DNA from 2 places in the Exiguobacterium sp. N4-1P genome. Region 1 is predicted to be linked to the other one. Evidence: predicted binding sites of a transcription regulator. Region 1 holds the regulator's gene; the other holds the start of a gene.
What was found. The regulator LexA, encoded in region 1, represses DNA repair genes until DNA is damaged. The targets are predictions, from matches to a motif close to CGAACATATGTTCG.

Region 1 (3,433 bases):
TCCTTGGTCGAGTGCTAAAATATACTTGTTTTCCATCTGTGAGTCCCCCTTGAATAGTTAAGATACCTAATGCTCAATCAAAATAGCAGTTGATAGATGAAGACGGCGATTGCGCCTCCGATGATTGGTCCGACAATCGGAATCCATGAGTAACCCCAGTCTGATGATCCCTTACCCGGAATCGGTAAGATCGCGTGGGCGATACGTGGACCAAGGTCACGGGCAGGGTTGATTGCATAACCCGTCGTACCACCGAGCGAAAGACCGATGACGACTACGAGGAGACCGACGATCAATGGATTGAGTCCGTCTGCAAACGTATTCGCTCCAAGCGCCAAGATACCAAAGACGAGAACGAATGTCCCGATGATCTCAGATACTAAGTTTGATCCCGTATGACGGATTGCTGGACCTGTCGCGAAGACACCGAGTTTTGCGGCTTGATCTTCTGTCGCTTCAAAATGTTTCATGTAATGAAGCCAAACGAGTACTGCGCCAAGGAATGCTCCGACAAGTTGAGCAGCGATATAGATAGGTACATCTGCCCACGGTAAGTCAGAATTGAGCGCGAGCGACAAAGTAACCGCTGGGTTCAAGTGGGCACCACTGGATGCCGCGACGTAAACACCGGTCATAACGGCGAGACCCCAAGCGAGCGTGATGACAATCCAGCCACCATTTTCAGACTTGGTTTTCTTCAGAACGACACCGGCGACGACGCCATCCCCGAGTAGGACGAGAATCAATGTTCCCATCATCTCACTAATAAAATTACTCATGCAAAAACCCTCCCTTTGGATTAAAGCGAATAATGCCTTTCTATTTAAACCTAACCCGAATTGATAACGTTTTCAATACAAATAATTGAAATATAGGAATCGAAATTTTCAATATTTAGGTTTAAAAAAATTAGAATTGGATAATAAAAAGACTTTTTCCATGATTGAATGGAAAAAGTCAGGATCGACGTTTTTTTCGTTTCTTTTTAGGGCGGAACCAACTACTCGTATGATCAAGGATGATATGAATCGTACTTGCGGTCATCACACCGATAATAAAAGCAGGCATGACGTCAATCAATGAGTCGACCGTGCTTGCTTGGATGATTTCACTATAGAAGGCTAAAAAGAGTAGCGGAATCAATAAAGCGGCACTGTAGAGTAGGCGGATGACATCTCCGATGATTAAGCCATGCGACCAGATGGAGCGGTGCGGCATAATTTTAACGTATGGCATCCAAAGGACACGCAAAGGGCCAAAACGATAGTAAGGTTCCGATTTTAAGTCTAAGTCGGGCGAAAGCCATAAGGTCCCGACGGCGATTCCGACAGCGGTCGGGAGCCAATCCGTTTGGTTCGTTGCGACCGAATAAACAACATATCCCGTTAGGGCAACGGAGTTGACCGTATCATGTACATTTCCAGAAGGCATGAAAAAAGACCAGCTTAGCTGGTCCCTCTCTTAGTGAATCGTCCGGTAAACGCCGATGACCTTGCCAAGAATCGACACGTTATCGAAATACATCGGGTCCATCGAGTCATTTTCTGGTTGAAGACGTACCTGTTGATCTTCTAAGAAGAACCGTTTGACTGTCGCTTCACTATCTTCGGTCATCGCAACGACAATCTCCCCGTTTTCTGCTGTGTTTTGTTGACGCACGATAACACGATCGCCATCAAGAATACCTGCATTAATCATCGATTCGCCATCAATCGTCAACATAAAGACGGTTTCATTTCCTACATAATGTGCAGGGAGTGGGAAATGCTCTTCTATGTTTTCAATCGCAGTGATCGGAAGTCCGGCAGTTACCTTGCCGATAACGGGGACATGGACGATCGCTTCGTTGATTTCTTCAGGTTTATCAAGCAATATTTCAATCGCGCGTGGTTTCGTCGGGTCACGGCGAATCAGTCCACGTTTTTCTAGACGATCCAAATGACCGTGTACCGTTGAGCTTGAAGCAAGACCAACAGCTTCACCAATTTCGCGAACTGAAGGTGGATAGCCCTTTAACTTCACTTCAGCGATGATGTAGTCAAGGATTTCTTGTTGACGTTTAGACATTTTCCGCATACGAATTGCCACCTCTTTCCGGATTGGTTTTTTTAGGATTTAGGAATATATGTTTCTAGAATTACTATAACATAGAACAAATGAGCGCACAAACAATTGTTCGATGTTTTTGTGTTGACCGAACACTGGTTCTGTGTTTATTATAGATTATGCGAACAATTGTTCCGAGAACATTTATTCTAATAACCTATTTGGAGGGATTCATGATGATTCATTCTATTCGTACTCATGCCTTTTCAATTCTGTTTTATACGCTCAGTTTTGCTTTCATTCTTTTTCTTTTAACACCACGACCAGATGAAAAGGTACACCAATTACTCACGGCGTCAGTCACGGTTGATGAGAACGTAACGGTCGAACAAGTTGCAGAAGTCTACAATGATGGTTCGATGACGAACCAGGAATACATCGACTGGCTGATCAAGAACAATGAGCTCGAAACAAAACATGTCATTTCGAAAGACAAAATCGTTGTACCAATCGCACAACAATGACAGAATATAAAAGTTGTTGAATGAACGAACAGGGGTGTGAGGTACGATGAAAGTAGTAATCTACTGTCGCGTCTCGACGGAAAAAGAAGCACAAGAGAGCTCACTGGAGCGGCAAAGAGCAGAACTGTCGGGACTCGCTTTAACAAAAGGATTTGAAATCATAGATATCATCGTCGAAAAAGAAAGTGGCTATGATGTAGAGCGAGAAGGGATGTTAACCGTTCTTGATTATGTAACGCGTCATCTGGTGGAAGCGGTGCTCGTGACGGACGATACACGAATCGGACGAGGAAACGCCAAAATCGCGATTTTGCATACGTTCAAAAAACATGATGTCCAGTTGATGACGATGGAGTCAGACGGTGAATACCAACTGGCGGATGCGGAAGCAATGGTCCTCGAGATCGTTTCACTCGTTGAGGAATACCAGCGTAAGCTCCACAATGCAAAAATCGCACGCGGTATGCGACGGGCTGTCGATAATGGTTTTAGACCCGAACAAAATCTTAATCGGCAAGGCGAGAATGCCGGCCGCAGTCGAAAGGAAGTCCCGATTGAAGAAATCGTTCGATTACGTGAACTTGGTTTGACGTTTGCTGACATCGCGACGACCTTACGCGGCATGGGGCATGATATTTCGAAAGCGACGGTCAACCGGCGTTATCTTGAATATAAAGAAGTTGTCCAGTCTTATGAATGAAAGCAGGTGTTGTGTCATCTTGACGCGACAAACTTGCTTTTTTTTTTCGGGTCTTTTACAGTAAGGTTACTATTAAAGTGCTCCGCGTTGAGTCAAAGAGAAAGAGGGATATTATGTTATCACAAGAACAACTCGATCGAATTAATGAACTTGCTAATAAATC
Region 2 (3,433 bases), 1.1 Mb from region 1:
GAATCTTGACTTTGCCGCGGGTCTTGAGTGCTTCGTGTTGTTCATGATGATTCCTTCTTTTGGTGTGATTCAAATTACCAATCACAGTTAACAAGACGAATCATGGAACGGTCAAAAAGTCTATCCGAGTGTCGAGAAGATCAAAGGAAGTACGACGAGAAGATAGATCATCGAACAACTTTTATAGTTTCGATACACTATTTCATCAACAAATGTCCTTTTTATCGCGTTTTTGGCAAGTACGGAAATAGGAAGGATGAACACGATGACGGATGATTCGTTCAGCGTCGTCATCGATTTCTCTAGCAATACCAAAGTTTCGTTTTCGACGTCACACCGAATAACCGCACATTCGTTTTGATTTTGTGACACAATGACGTACATGAGGAGAGCATACATCAAAAAGGACGTCGCCCCTCCTTATAACTCCAATCATTTTCAAAAATAGATATCATGTAAAAAAATTTTCGGATGGCGCCGCATAGAATACAGGGAAGAAAAGGGCGTGCGTTTCTGGATCATTATCAGACACCTTTTCCCGACTGCTCGGACATCTGAGCGGAATATTCATAAAGTTTGCGAAGTATATTGACTTTGAAACCTCTAATGGTTTCGATGAGGAAGTATCGGGGGTGACAAGCCATTTTGGTCACGCGGCGGTCTTTTATTTCGAGTTCCCAGTTCGGCATTTGCATTCGCTTCGAAATGTGAATCGCACCTGATCGGCTGACGAACAAGCAGCGAACACCACTAAACGGATTCGTTAAAGCCGCGGAGCCACTTTGCTACAAATCGGGATTCTTCGATTTCGTCACAATCATACATCTCTTACACTGTGAATCGCATTTCGAGCCATTCGCGGTCACAGTTCTCATATATGCTCGAAATATCTCTTGTGGAGGCGCTACCGGTTCAGCTGGCCGGTAGCAAATTCCACCATCATGTCACCTTTCGTGCAGATTCCTTTTCTATATACACTGTTCGGGGAATCATATGCAAGCGGTAACTCACGTTGAGGATGTTCGGTCTCACCGGGTATGTCGTTTTTTTATGACGCCAGCAATACCAACGAAACACAGTAAGGATTACCCCTCGTTTACTAGATGTAGTTCATCAGTGAGTCGAACTTCGGTCGCAAACCTGTCATAATTTAATCTATGATGTACACATGGAGGGATTCTTCAGGGGAACGATTAAAGGATTCAATTAATACGCCTCGAATGGAGTATTTGTTTTACTTTGAAACGAATCAATTCGTCCGTACGATGACAGCTTGGCACAGCGTGATTCCGCTGTTTGACGCATTCCGATATTTGTTCGGAAGACGTTTATCGACATCACAAAAATTATCGTATGTAGTAGAATAAAACACATGTATTATCATCGGCATCAGGTAGGTCACCTGCTGCTACTCCAATTCAACGCACTATTTTAAAATTATGCTTGTCAGTAAGGTCAGTTATGCTTGTTACTAGGCATGTTGCAGCCCCATAATTGAATGAGTGAAGGCGTACGAAAGTGCCCTTCCGCTTCATCAACGTTGGCGTATGCTTATGAAAATCAAAAAAATTAAAATTGTTGTTAAAAAAATCTCCTATTTTTCCTATATATTTTAATGTCACCATCGTTTCACGAGAAGGAGACCTGCTCAGTTCGTCTTGATCATACGACTGCAGCGAAGCCATTCAACGCAATAACAATCATCATTTTTTCCTGAACGTGCAGAAATCGAGCGAAAACGAGCGAATTCCTGCAAAATTCTATCAAAATGGGTGCAATATCGCACTCTAATCGGCTGTAAACGGACGAGACGTCGTCTGAGTGCCGCTGAGCCAACATGCATAAAAACAACCAGACCCATCAAAGTTAGCGCGGTGCCGACGCCATTCTCGACGTGGTACCCGTTGCGAAGAGCAGAATTGCGGATCACGAATCTGGGGTATAAATTAGGAACGAATGTTCTTTATTTTTCGAAACCTAGAGGAGTGATTCACAATGACGCGATACGTCAACCGCGGAAACTTGAAATGGGTATTATTTCTCATGCCTGAACACGAGGCGATGCTCAAACAGTATCACCGGGAAGTACATCAACTGGATGTCCCGAATTACGACGAGCTATTGGATCCACAAATCGAAAATGTGTTGAATGATGCAATCTTTAACGGAGGGCTCCTCCGTATTGTCACGCATCACACCGAAATCGAATATAAGTTCAACGCATATGTTGAGAAACTCAATTATGAAAAAGACACTATTTTACTACGAAAAAGTAATTTCCAAGAAGAAATCGTACGCTTCGATCAGCTGATTGGTGCCTCGACAGTCTTCTAAGTATATGCCTGATGTGCACGACCATCTCCTCGAAGCGAGTGGAGTCGTCCGATGCCAATACGTTACGAAAGTGTCCGATTTAGACATAAAACTGTCGAAAAAGGACATAAACTGAGCGAATTTGCTTGTTTTAACAGTCGTATTAGGGGTAATATACTTATGAAGGATACGTGGTACTATCCGGACCCGCCTGGGGGCACACTTGTCTTTATGTTTTTACAAAGGACAAGCTGAGAAATAATACACAGGAGCATCCCACTGGAGAATGTCCAGTCGTACCGTACGATTAATTTTCGGGAGTGACCCTTTTTCGAGGGTCACTCTTTTTTGTAGACTTCATTCTAAGGAGATTAATCGTGATGAAACGACTAAAAAATCGTCCTGACTTCTTTGATCAGGTTACTTTATTTGGTCTACTCGAAATGTATGAAGAACATTTCGCAAACAAGACCTTTATTTACGAGACTGACAATAAAGTCTCTCCGCTTCAGATTCATTTCAAGTATGCGCAGTTCCCTCACTTGATTGGATTGCATTATTTTAACTTAGGGACAAACCTTGAGATCAACACCATGATCAAATCAGGCGAGCTGACGATCGCTTCTCTTAAAGAGAAGAACCCGCAAACGTATGAAGAAATGGAGTACCGCATCATGTTCTTCAGTCTAATGGTGGAATTGATGACCAATCCAAAAATCGGTGAAAAAACAAGAGGACCAGCTAAGGTCATGTTCTATTGTTACGACACCCGGTACAACTGGGTGTATTATCTTGGCGTCAGCAACGTCGGCTCCGAAGATCCGGCTGTTTTTTATCCGATGACCTTCATAGAGGACCAGGGTCCGAAAGCGAAGAAAGCGGATCGTATTCAGGCACCTTACAAATCGATGCGGATTCTTGATTCGAACGGACAAGAGATTCACAGCGTATCGTTCAAAAAATAAAACGAGACAAAACGATCTTCGGATCGTTCTTTTTTTGTTCTCTTTCACACGACCACGATACAATTTGCGAAAAAAGGGTATAGTCAGAGCCAACCTCAAGCATATGAACCTGCTGAAGATACCGTTACCAGCTGTTTTATAAATATCATGAAGTA

Region 2: A0126_RS15135 (YolD-like family protein) is a predicted target of LexA. The motif match lies at 1,950-1,963, and genes of this name have one in related genera.

Annotation. Positions count from the first base shown of each region.
Region 1 covers NZ_CP022236.1:1,087,169-1,090,601, forward strand. The annotation lists gene glpK (glycerol kinase GlpK) at 1-36, opposite strand, end outside; gene A0126_RS05505 (MIP/aquaporin family protein) at 78-779, opposite strand; gene A0126_RS05510 (metal-binding protein) at 958-1,431, opposite strand; gene lexA (transcriptional repressor LexA) at 1,462-2,076, opposite strand; gene A0126_RS05520 (cell division suppressor protein YneA) at 2,283-2,570, shown strand; gene A0126_RS05525 (YneB family resolvase-like protein) at 2,617-3,270, shown strand; gene A0126_RS05530 (DUF896 domain-containing protein) at 3,384-3,433, shown strand, end outside.
Region 2 covers NZ_CP022236.1:2,970,190-2,973,622, forward strand. The annotation lists gene A0126_RS15135 (YolD-like family protein) at 1,996-2,334, shown strand; gene A0126_RS15140 (PBECR4 domain-containing protein) at 2,694-3,278, shown strand.